Regions from separate parts of the Candidatus Thiodiazotropha endoloripes genome, predicted to be linked through region 1. Evidence: predicted binding sites of a transcription regulator. Region 1 holds the regulator's gene; each other region holds the start of a gene.
The links. Region 1 encodes sigma-54, which starts transcription at its own class of promoters, with help from an activator protein. Its sites were predicted from a motif close to TGGCANGNTNCNTGCTT; they were not measured.
Positions count from the first base shown of each region.

Region 1 (3,173 bases):
TGCCTGTCCAACTTGTCAGTCAAGCCATCAATGGCGGCATACATATCTTCCTGCACTGAATCAGCGAATACGCTGGCACCGTTCACTTGCATGGTGGCTTCCGCCTTCTGCCTCAGCTTCTCAACGCTCAAGATGACATGCACATTGATTACATTATCAAAATGCCGCTCAAGACGTTCGAATTTATTATCTACATAGCTTTTCAAGGCATCGGTTACTTCCACATGATGACCGGTAACGCTTATTTGCATAATTATCTCCTGTCTTAGATGAGTTGGCTCATCACTCTGACCGACTCGCTGAATCGATTCCCGAAACCATCGATCAGGCTGACCATGAGGCCGGATTCGGCTGGAACCACAACCCCTGTTTTCATAGACATCCTGAGCGGTAGATCAATTCACCTACATCAGTCGTTTACGCTCATTCGACGGCGGTATGCTCATCGATTCACGATACTTTGCCACCGTTCGGCGGGCCACTTTGATGCCCTGTTCCGATAGGATGGCGGCGATCTTGTTGTCGCTGAGCGGTTTGCTTGTGTTTTCAGCGGCAATCAATTTTTTAATCAGTGCTCGAATCGCGGTGGAGGAGCACTCCCCGCCGGCACTGGTGTTGACGTGGCTGGAGAAGAAATACTTGAACTCCAGCGTGCCCCGGGGGGTATGCATATATTTCTGGGTCGTCACCCGGGAAATGGTCGATTCATGCATCTCCAGTGCCTCGGCAATATCCCTCAATACCAGCGGCTTCATAGCCTCCTCGCCATGCTCAAAAAAGCCCCGCTGATATTCAACAATCTTACTCGCAACACGCAGAATAGTCTCATTACGGCTCATCAGGCTTTTAATGAACCAGCGCGCCTCCTGCAGATGGTTCTTAAGAAAGGTGTTGTCATCGCTCTGATCCGCCCGCCGGATCAGGCTGGCGTAGTCATTGTTGACCCGAAGCTTGGGGGTAACCTCCCCATTCAGCTCCACAACCCAGCGGTTGTTGCGCTTGCTGACGAAGACATCCGGAATCACATATTCAGGCTCACTTTTTGCGATTGCCGTGCCCGGATGGGGATTCAGGGTCCGGATCAGCTGCATGATGGCAGCGAGCTCCTGCTGATCCACCTTCATGCGACGTATGATCTGATTCTGATCCTGGGCGGAGAGCAGATTGAAGTGATCCCGGCAGAGTTTTATCGCCTGATCCCGATAGGGGGTCTCTTCCGCCAATTGACGAAGCTGAATCAGCAGGCAGTCCTGGGCGCCCTGGGCTCCGACACCCGGTGGATCGAATGCCTGAATCCGATGCAGTACCGCCTCGACATCCTCCAGGGTCGCTTCCTCATCATTCAGCGAACTCAGAATATCCTGCAGGTCGCCTTTGAAGTAACCATCCTCATCGATACTGTCGATCAGGGTGGTGGCTATCACGATATCCTGTTCGGTGAAAGGGGTCAGGGTCATCTGCCAGACCAGATGGTCATGCAGGGTTACAGCGCCGCTACGCTGTACCAGATAGTCATGGTCTGCGGCATCTCCGCCGCTGCTGGCCGGCGGCAGGTAACTGTCGTAGACATCGGTCCATTCACTGTCCACCGGCAGATCCTCGGTCAGCTGGCTGCTGTCGGTCTGAATCTCCCGCTCGTTATTGATGTCATTCGACCCCTCGACTTCCTTGCTCTCCCGGGTCTGTTCACCAGCCTCCTGGGCATCTCCCTCTTTCTGCAGCTGAGTGCTGAACTCCTCCTCGCCCTCAAGCATCGGGTTGGTCTCAAGCACCTCCTGAACCTCCTGGCTCAGGTCGAGCGCAGAGAGCTGCAACAGGCGGATTGCCTGCTGCAATTGAGGAGTCATGGTGAGATGTTGTCCGAGTCGGAGCTGTAGAGCCTGCTTCATAGCAGAGATATCTTTAAACCTGGTATGTTATTTGTATGTCTTTATTCTCATTTTAGCTAAAAATAGCCGCCTACGGAAAGATTCTTCTTCACTGGGTCGATTCTCCTGGGTTCACACCACACTCCAACTTATTCCATACTGATTGAGACCGCCTTCAGCGCGCCTGCCGCTGCCTGTTTAATCCATTAAAAAACAGTGTTATAGACTCACATCGTAAAATTTTCACCCAGGTAGACACTGCGCACCTCCTGGTTGCCGAGGATCTCCTCGGTGGTTCCCTCCGCCAGCACTTTACCACTGTTGATGATGTAGGCCCGGTCGCATATATCGAGTGTCTCCCTGACATTATGATCGGTTATCAGGATCCCAATCTTTAAGGATTTCAGATGCTGGATGATCTTTTTGATATCGATCACGGCAATCGGATCGACCCCGGCAAAGGGCTCATCGAGCAAAATGAAGGCGGGCTCCATGGAGAGGGCCCGGGCAATCTCCAGTCGGCGCCGCTCGCCACCGGAGAGACTCATCGCCATGCTCTCCCGCAGATGCTCGATACCGAACTCCGTCAGCAACTGGTCACATCGGGCCTTACGTGCCTGGCTACCCAGCTCTTTGCGATGTTCCAGTATCGCCAGAATATTCTGCGCCACCGTCAATCGCCTGAAGATGGAGGGCTCCTGGGCCAGGTAACCGATACCCAGACGGGCCCGCTTGTGCATCGCCTGATCAGTCAGCTCCTCCCCATCCAGATAGATCCGCCCCTGATCCGCCTGCACCAGGCCGACAATCATATAGAAGCTGGTGGTCTTGCCGGCACCGTTGGGCCCCAGCAACCCCACCACTTCCCCGCTGTTGAGGTTCAGTGAGACGCCATCCACCACTCTACGCTTGTAGTACTGCTTCTGCAGATCGACAGCCTGCAACTGACTCACGGTTCAGTTTTCCCGGTTTGGGGCTCAATCACCACCTGCACCCGCTGTTTACCCTGGACACTGCTGCCAGCTCTGACCTGTGCATTGGCCCGGTTATAGACGATGCGGTCATTGCGGAAGCTGTTCCCCCCCTGCTCGAGCAGGGCATCGTCGATCAGTAACATCTCATTCCGATTCAGATGGATCTCAATACGCTGCGCCTGACCATGAACCTCAACGCCATCGACCTCAGGCAATTGACTGAATCTTGTCGGCTGCCCCTCACTGACTATCTTTTCGGTTTTGCCGGCTGACCTGTGAACCCAGAGACGATCCGCCCACAACTTCATACTGCCCTGGACGATAGTCACAT
Region 1 is NZ_LVJW01000006.1:915,764-918,936, forward strand. Features, by position in the region: gene hpf (ribosome hibernation-promoting factor, HPF/YfiA family) at 1-251, opposite strand, end outside; gene A3193_RS14780 (RNA polymerase factor sigma-54) at 405-1,889, opposite strand; gene lptB (LPS export ABC transporter ATP-binding protein) at 2,096-2,821, opposite strand; gene lptA (lipopolysaccharide transport periplasmic protein LptA) at 2,818-3,173, opposite strand, start outside.

Region 2 (3,173 bases), on a different contig from region 1:
GTGTTGGCCTCCTGTGAAACCATGTGGCGTTGCAGCAGACGAAACCCAAAATGGAGAAACACCTGGGTGAAGTAGCCAAATACAAATAGTAGACCGATGACAGTCCGGGAGTAGGTATCAGAATGTTTGGTGGCAAAGGCAAGCAGAAGTAGAAAGGCAAAGGCACTGCTCCAGGCCTTTAGCAGTTTGAATGCTTTCTTGGTCATGGTGCCGTGATGACGATAGATATTCATCCGGTCATAGATGACCGACATGCTACCGAGCAGCGCCAGGGCCATGATGATGTAGTGGTTGGTCAGTTCGCCATTGAAGAAGAAGAGCAGGGCGAGCAATAGGATTATAACAGCGAGGCCATCGAAAAGGGCCTGAAGTGATGTCGTCAGAGTGTTGCGGCGTTGTAACAGAGACCGTTCTGTTTGCTTGACATCGAGCAAGTCCCTTTCCTCCTGAGTCCATGTAGAGTTTCCAGCCTGAAATTATGATCTAGATTGAATCAAAATTACAAGAGAGAATTTTTATCTGGAGAACTAAAGCGGTAGGGTCATCTCTTATTACAAATATTTTACAAACTTGTTATAAAATTTCTCTATAGCGATACTGATTGATTTAAGAACTACCAAGTTTGGACTAAAGAGTGGGTTATGTAGTTGAAACTCTCATCTGCCACTATAGCGGCAGAAAATTAAGCAACTATCTTGTTCCATGGAGTTTATAGCTAGCTATACCGACCGTCACCCCGACAGATGCCGGAAACCAGTAATTCCAAACATCTGGCATCCAGAGTATTTGCTGCTCTCAGATTATATTATGAGTGCAGTGATGTGTTGAAACCAGATTCTTCTCCCTCGGAAAATAATCCATACTGCATTACTCAGAGAATTCAACGATAAATTTGAATATTGTACGTAATTGGTTCAAATGAGGGCTTCGCGCACCACGAGTTAACAAGCTGTTACTCAGTTGATTGGGATAAGTACTCAAATTAGTACGTCATGCTATTTGTAGTACGAACATCATTTTTAAATAGATAGTTAAAATATTGATATTTTGCTAATTATCAATATTCAATCGTCGTTTAATTTAGCGTGCCGTACCAAACTATTTCTAAACTAAAGTAGATTACTTACATAACTCTAGATCGTCATATTAGGAGTTAGAGTACTAAACGCTGTCGAAATATTTGACACTTACAAATTAAATTTATAGACATCAAAGCGGATGTCAGGGTTAAAAAAACTATAATTCAAATTAAAACAATAAGATATGCTCACAGCCCATTTAAAGGCATAAAATTTGCCTATAGGAATGCCGATCACTATCTTTTTAAGTATTTGGAAAACAGTGATCACAACACTCTCTGAGGATCAGTCAGTGTTCAACCCCTAAGGGAAGAGTTAACTGGATGGCCTCAGTAAATAGGACGTTTTTTATTGAGAGGCAGTGACATGAAGTTGTTAAAAAGGATATCAAGTGCAATTCTTGGCTTGGTGAGTCTATTTGGCTTGGGCAGTGCAACAGCTGTCAATTATAATGTAGACCTAACCCTCGGCCAGACTCATACTTTCAACCACTTACATACTGATACGTACGATTACTCTGGTACTTTCACCGATACTGGAACCTTCGAGCTGACAAATGCGGGTTCTGTCAATGTTTCGATTGCTGATAATGAGTTAACGTCTGTAGTAGATCTGTTAAGTGTTTCGGCGTTCGCAGTTTATGACAGTAATTCGAACGTACTTTTCTCTACCAGTGATCTTGTCAATACTGTGATACCACTAAGTGATCTGGCTGTAGGTGTTTACACATTACAGTTTGTTGGTAGTGCTGACGGGATTTTTGGCGCTGCATATGACGTAACTGTCAGCGCTGTTCCCCTTCCTGCAGCAGCTTGGCTGTTTGGGACAGCATTATTAGGATTTGTGGCTTTTAGTGCTAGACGGACGGTTTAAGCTAAATCTAAATGAAAGTTACTCCATGGATGGAGTTTTTGCTAACTTCATTAGGAGCTATTCAGCTAACAGACAGATGAGGTCTATTTTGATGTTAGTAGAATGCAATCACATGAACTGTCATTTAACTGTAAAATGCTATGTGAATTTGAAACCCGGATACATCTAGTAAGATATTTAACACGCATTTCACATTTTCAAATGTAGCTATACCAGCTCACCCTTGATAAGGGTTTATGTATTGCTTTTAAAGCAGCAGTTGTATGCTACAATGTGCGGCTTGGTAATAGGATATGACAGGGACAATGGAAGAAGAAGAGCTACTCGGATTTGCTGATTACCTGGCCATTCTCAAGCGAAGGAAAAAGCAGCTAATTATTCCGGCAACACTCATCCTGCTTTTGAGCTTAGGACTAGCTGTCGGCCTACCATCAATCTATCGCGCTGAAGCTACCATTTTAATTGAACAGCAAGAAATTCCCAGTGAGCTCGTTCGCTCAACCGTCACCTCATACGCAGGTGAGCGCATACATGTCATCAGTCAGAGAGTAATGACTACCGAAAATCTGGGAAAGATTATCGATAGTTATGGTCTCTACAAGGATCAGCGTGGTGATACGAGTTTAACTTTGCTATCTGAAGAGTTGCGTGAAGATATTGAACTGGAAATGATCAGTGCTGATGTGATTGACCCCCGTAGTGGCCGACCCACAATCGCGACGATTGCATTTAAGCTCTCATTCAGTAATAAGAATCCACGAATTGCACAAAAGGTTACCAATGAACTCGTATCGCTCTATCTAGATGAAAATCTCAGACAGCGGACACAGTCAGCTTTAGAAACATCAACCTTTTTGAGTACAGAAGCAGATAGACTCAACCAGGAGATTACAGAATTAGAGGTATCATTGGCAGACTTCAAGAAGAAACATGTCGATAATCTTCCTGAGCTTCAGTCACTCAATATCCAACTCATGGAGCGAAATGAGTTGGAATTGTCAGAGACAATACAGCGAATACGGAGCCTGGAAGAGCGGAAAATATACCTTCAGTCAGAACTGTCGCAAATGAGTCCAACGACTGATATCTATAATTCTAGTGGTAACAGAATTATGGGTACTGAAGATCGCCTTCGAGCATTGCAGACGGAATACCTGGCGCTCGCCACCCGCTATACAAATGATCACCCAACCTTGATCAGCATGAAGGATGAAATTGAGA
Region 2 is NZ_LVJW01000003.1:964,788-967,960, forward strand. Features, by position in the region: gene A3193_RS04395 (undecaprenyl-phosphate glucose phosphotransferase) at 1-434, opposite strand, end outside; gene A3193_RS04400 (VPLPA-CTERM sorting domain-containing protein) at 1,446-1,952, shown strand; gene A3193_RS04405 (GumC family protein) at 2,258-3,173, shown strand, end outside.
Region 2: A3193_RS04400 (VPLPA-CTERM sorting domain-containing protein) is a predicted target of sigma-54. The motif match lies at 1,283-1,299, and genes of this name have one in related genera.

Region 3 (3,173 bases), on a different contig from region 1:
AGGCCGCCCATATCAAATCCATGAAAGCGGAGCTGGAATGGGTACGCTCCAATCCGAAAGGCCGACACGCCAAAAGCAAAGCCCGCTTGCAACGCTTTGAAGAGCTGCAGTCCCAGGAGTTCCAGAAGCGCAATGAGACCAATGAGCTCTACATACCGCCCGGCCCAAGACTGGGCGACCTGGTGATCGAAGCCGAATCGCTGAAGAAAGCCTTTGGTGACCGGGTACTCTACGATGACATCACCTTCAATCTGCCCAAAGGCGGTATTGTGGGCATCATCGGCCCGAATGGCGCGGGCAAGACCACCCTGTTTCGCATCATCACCGGACAGGAGAAGCCTGATGGGGGTGAAATGCGTATCGGTGAGACCGTACAGGTCGCCTATGTGGATCAGAGTCGGGATACACTGAACGGAGACAAAACCGTCTGGGAAGAGATCTCTGACAGTCAGGACATCATTACGGTCGACCGCTTTCAGATGCCTTCGCGGGCTTATGTCAGCCACTTTAACTTCAAAGGTTCAGACCAACAGAAACGCATTGGCGATCTCTCCGGTGGTGAACGCAATCGGGTTCATCTGGCGAAGCTGCTGAAAAGTGGTGGCAATCTGTTGTTACTCGATGAGCCGACCAACGACCTGGATGTGGAGACCTTGAGAGCACTGGAGGAAGCGTTGCTCTCATTTCCGGGCTGCGCCGTGGTTATCAGCCATGACCGCTGGTTTCTCGATCGAATCGCCACCCACATCCTGGCCTTTGAGGGTGACTCCGGAGTGGTATGGTTTGAAGGTAATTACGCAGATTATGAGGCTGACCGGAAACGCCGCCTCGGCGCAGAAGCCGATCAGCCACACCGCATCAAATACAAACGTTTGAGTTGATCAGAATCGCCCCCTCTTCAGGGGGCGACGCATTTGCTGATCCAAGGTGCCAGGGCCTGTTAACACTAATCCAATAGGCCCTATGCCTGACATCATCTGTAGCGACGTCCACAGCGACGCTCCATGGGGCTGTCCACAATCAGATCGACCGCTTCCTGATCCATCACCTGTGCCTGATAAACCATGCCCCGGCTCTCGATCTGACTGACAAACGCCCGCAGATGATTTCTCGATCCACACAGCAGTTTCTCATAGAGACTGATCAATCCACTGTTGTCTGTGGAGGCGATCATCTCGTGAAGATCCTGCATATCCACCTCTTCAATCAAAGCGCCGGTATGAAGCGCATCCATTTCTGAGGTTGTACCCTGCAGGATCAGGCTTTCGTAAAGCGCTTGCAACTCCTGGTTGCTGAACAGACCCGCTTGCAAAGCAGGATCGACCAGACCGTAACGTTGCAACTGCATCAGCACAGAGTCCATATGACGTTGCTCTGCCGCAGCAATATTACTGAACACATAGAGCCCCCAATGCTGATAGAGCAGATCATAGACATCCCGTGACACTTTCTCCTCTTCTCTCAACCACTGTAAATGTTCAGCCTCCACTGTTGTGAGGCTCTCCGCAATCTGCCCCTGACCGCCACCGTTTCCCCAGCCGGCCTGGACCTAGGAGAGTGTTAAAACCGACAACACAACGAGTAAACTTATATTTCGAACCATCTGAAAGAATCTCCATTTAAACAGGTACCCGCACATGGCAGAAATCAGGCCATTTGACCTTTGTACTTAAATTCAAATGGTTATGGTTGATTCGATCGAGCCGACCAGTGAAACAACCGAGATATCACTGGCTTTCTGTGTGATATCACTCAGCTTGAAGAGTACATGCAATGGCGCCTGTGAACCGTGACACAGAGTGTTGCTGTCCTGAAGTTAGCGCTACTGGCTGTCAAGCGGCATCAAGTGAGTGGATTATGAATGGTGACACAGATCTGGCGATTCACTTCTCGCAGATGTCTGTTCGCCAATCCCGGTCATCGGGTAAATAACCGAGCTGACAAAGGCCACCCAAACAGTAAGACAATCGTTTCAATTCTCTGCACTAATATGGAGCATTAACAGACGAAGAAGCCCCTTGAGCGCAGAAAATCAAGCATATGTTCCCGCTTCTTTCCCTGCATGGCTTGCGCGGTGGCATTCGACCAATCGGTCAGTTTCACATTGGAGCCGCGGCTGGCATAGTATTTTGACATCGTCTCATCATATTCAGCCACGCTGTGTGGATCCATCTCCTGATATCGATCCTGATGCAGAATGCACTCAACCGGCATTCTGGGTTTCACCTCGGTATTCGCATCCGGCCAGCCCAGGCACATCCCAAACAGTGGCACGACTCTGTGGGGTAGTTCGAGCTGCTCCACCACCACCTCAGGCTGATTACGAATACCGCCGATAAAGACACCACCCAAGCCCTGGGATTCAGCAGCCAGAATCACATTCTGGCCCATCAATGCCACATCGATTACAGCGGCCAGCCCATGTTCGCTATATCCTTCCAATCCACCCTTGCCTACGGCTTCACACACCTGATTGATGCGTCTTAGGTCAGCACAAAAAACCAGAAACTCGGTCGCCTTCTCAATCCACACCTGACCACCTGCCGCAACGGCGATCGCCCGCCTCGCTTCTGGGCTTGTCACCCGAATGACGGAATAGGCCTGGATAAAACTGGATGTCGCCGCACTCTGTCCACAACGGATCAACGCTTCCAACTGCCCTGGTTCCATAGGCTTATCGAGAAACCGCCTCACTGAGCGGTGATTGATCTGTAATTGCTGTGTTGCTGTCAGTGCCATGGCAGGTCGGCCCTCATAAGAATCCAGAAAACATGTGCAAGTTACTTATTATCAGATAAGTAACAGCCACAAGGGTAATCAATCAGCTTTATAGACTGATGAAGATGTGATTAAAACAGAAGTTAGATCCTCAAGTAATAATCAATTCGAACGCTATATTTTTATAAGCGCTCTATATCGCTAGCAGGTTCACAGATGGAACAGGCAGTTCAGATTTAGTGCCCAGGGGCTGATCCCATTCCGCAACATCCTGCTGCCATGTGTAGTTGTGCAGTGAAAAAACGGGTCGATTGCTGAGAATTGACCGAATAATCAAACGGATGTTGCCATGTTGATTCGACTATTACAATCCACATACTACTGGATGTTCCCAACCATCTTCTGGTTGGCATTGACCCTGGTCTCTTTGATATGGAATCTCAGTGTTATCGACA
Region 3 is NZ_LVJW01000007.1:57,849-61,021, reverse strand. Features, by position in the region: gene ettA (energy-dependent translational throttle protein EttA) at 1-881, shown strand, start outside; gene A3193_RS18680 (DUF2202 domain-containing protein) at 974-1,489, opposite strand; gene nfsA (oxygen-insensitive NADPH nitroreductase) at 1,999-2,739, opposite strand; gene A3193_RS18670 (ATP-binding protein) at 3,068-3,173, shown strand, end outside.
Region 3: A3193_RS18680 (DUF2202 domain-containing protein) is a predicted target of sigma-54. The motif match lies at 1,639-1,655, and genes of this name have one in related genera.

Region 4 (3,173 bases), on a different contig from region 1:
CAACATGGACAATATGGGAGCGGAACACAACAATATTGTCCTGGAGTCGGAGCTGGAGAGCCTCTACCAAGTCAGTCAGGTTTTAAGTCGTTCCCTGGATTTCCGGGAGACACTGACTGAAGTGCTTAGTCGGCTGAGTGATACCGCCAAACTGCGTTATGGCATGATCTGTCTGCAGGAGGATAGCAGTGGTGAACTGCTGGTCACCGCTTTACATGAGAATCCTGCACCCTTCAACACAGTACGGTATAAACCGGGAGAAGGTGTGGTCGGGGCGATCATGTCGAGTGGTAAACCGCTCGTTGTCAGGCGTATCTCCGATGAAGATCGGTTTCTGGACAGACTTGGTGTCTATGACCCGGAGCTGCCATTTGTTGGTGTTCCTATTCTGATTGGAGATGAGACTGCGGGTGTACTGGCCGCCCAACCATTGGGCAGTATCAGCTTGCTGAAATTGCATGAACGTTTCCTGCAAATGGTTGGCAATCTGATCGGTCAGAGTGTGCGCCTGGCAAAGAAGGTGGAAGATGAGCAGCTGGCACTAAAAGATGAGCGCGATTCACTTCGGCGTAAGGTCCGTGGAGAGCATGGTTTCTCCAACCTGGTTGGACACACGCCAAGTATGCGTATGATCTTTGATCAGGTACGTCAGGTGGCCAAATGGAACACCACAGTCCTGGTTCGAGGTGAGTCCGGTACCGGTAAGGAACTGGTGGCGAATGCAATTCACTACAACTCTCCGAGAAGCAATGGCCCATTCATTAAGCTGAATTGTGCAGCATTGCCGGATACCCTGTTAGAGACGGAACTGTTCGGACATGAAAAAGGCGCCTTCACCGGTGCCGTCAATCAGCGTAAAGGACGGTTTGAACAGGCTCATGGCGGTACCATCTTTCTTGATGAAATCGGTGAGATCACTCCTACCTTCCAGGCTAAGTTACTGCGTGTGCTGCAAGAGGGAGAGTTTGAACGGGTAGGTGGCGTAAAGACTCAGGTGGTGGATGTCCGTGTCGTGGCGGCCACCAACAAGGATCTTGAGTCCGAAGTACAAGAGGGTAGTTTCAGAGAGGACCTCTACTATCGTCTCAATGTAATGCCGATTCAGATGCCACCCTTGCGGGATCGTAAAGAGGATATCAATGATTTGTCCCGTTTTCTGGTATCAAAAATTGCCAAAAGCCAGGGACGCGAATTATCCATCGATGACGGTGCAGTCAGGCTGTTGATGCATCATGACTGGCCGGGCAATGTACGTGAGCTGGAGAATTGTCTGGAGCGTGCTGCTGTTATGAGCGGTGAAGGGGCGATTGATGAAAATGCGATTAACCTGAGTGGTCTGAAACCGATACTCGATCAGAGTTACTCTCAGGTAAACGGAAACAGTAAAATTGATATTGATGATCCGGACCTGGATGAGCGTGAACGGGTTATTGCTGCCCTGGAACAGGCTGGCTGGGTACAGGCCAAGGCTGCAAGGTTACTTGGCATGACTCCAAGACAGATCGGTTATCGGATTCAGACCTTGAATATCAAAGTTCGGCAGATGTAATCGGTCTCTGTCGGATGTCATACAGACACTGTAGGCAGCACTGTATGCAAGACGACAGATAGTCTGACATTGTTAAAAAATATCATTAAATACAAAGGATTAGGCTAGGGGAAAAACTAGGCACGCAGATTGCATTATCACTTTCAAGCGTAATAACAACCTCATTGTGTCGCTATTTGGAGGCCGGATGATGGAATTGAAAGTGATAGGTCAATCAGCAGATAACACAGCTGAAAGTGGGTGCAGTGCATCCGGATGTGGTGGTAGCAGCGATCAGTTATCCCATCTACCGGACCATATTCGGGACAAGGTGCATAATCATCCCTGTTATTCCGAAGAGGCACACCACCATTTTGCTCGCATGCATGTGGCGGTCGCACCGGCCTGTAATATCCAGTGCCACTACTGCAATCGTAAATACGATTGTGCAAATGAATCACGACCCGGTGTGGTCTCTGAACTGTTGACGCCGGATCAGGCTGTTAAAAAGGTGATGGCGGTCGCTGCCAATATCCCACAAATGACCGTGTTGGGTATCGCCGGGCCTGGCGACCCTTTGGCCAATCCAGAGCGGACTTTCGATACTTTTCGTCAACTGACCGAAAAGGCACCGGATATCAAACTCTGTGTCTCTACCAACGGCCTGTCACTGCCGGATCAGGTGGATGAACTGTGCAAACACAACATCGATCATGTAACCATCACCATCAACTGCGTTGATCCCGATGTCGGTGCAAAAATCTATCCCTGGATCTTCTGGAATAATCGTCGAATCAAAGGTCGTAAGGGAGCAAAAATACTCATTGAGCAACAGCAGAAAGGGCTGAAGATGTTGACCGACCGGGGCATACTGGTGAAGGTCAATTCAGTCATGATCCCCGGTGTAAATGATCAACACCTGGAAGAGGTGAGCAAGGTCGTTAAGGAGAAAGGGGCGTTTTTACACAATGTGATGCCACTGATTGCTGAAGCGGAACATGGCACATTCTACGGTGTGATGGGGCAGCGTGGACCCACCCATGATGAGTTGCAAAACCTGCAGGATAAATGTGCCGGTGACATGAATATGATGCGTCATTGCCGGCAGTGTCGCGCGGATGCTGTGGGCATGCTTGGTGAGGACAGGGGTGATGAATTCACCATGGATAAAGTTGAAGTGATGGATGTCGATTATGAGCAGGCAATGAAAAAACGTGCTGATTATCAGGCAGAAATCGAAGCCAAGCTGGAAGCGCAGAAGAGTAGTGCAAACGAAACATTTATCCCACTCACGGCCCTGACCAAGCAGAAAAAAGAGACACGCCCGGTATTGATGGCTGTTGCCACCAGTGGAGGTGGTGTAATCAATCAGCACTTCGGCCATGCAAAAGAGTTTCTGATCTACGAGGCATCAATGACCGATGTTCGTTTTATCGGTCATCGCAAAGTCGATCTCTACTGTTCAGGTGGTGATACCTGTGGTGATGCAGAGACAACACTGCAAAAGACAATACGTCTGCTTGAAGGATGTGAAGCCGTGCTTTGTTCAAAGATCGGTTACGAACCTTGGGAGGTACTGGAAGAGTCCGGTATTCAACCAAATGGTGAGCATGCCATGGAACCGATTGAAGATGCAGTGGCCAAG
Region 4 is NZ_LVJW01000003.1:1,762,971-1,766,143, reverse strand. Features, by position in the region: gene nifA (nif-specific transcriptional activator NifA) at 1-1,549, shown strand, start outside; gene nifB (nitrogenase cofactor biosynthesis protein NifB) at 1,740-3,173, shown strand, end outside.
Region 4: nifB (nitrogenase cofactor biosynthesis protein NifB) is a predicted target of sigma-54. The motif match lies at 1,668-1,684, and genes of this name have one in related genera.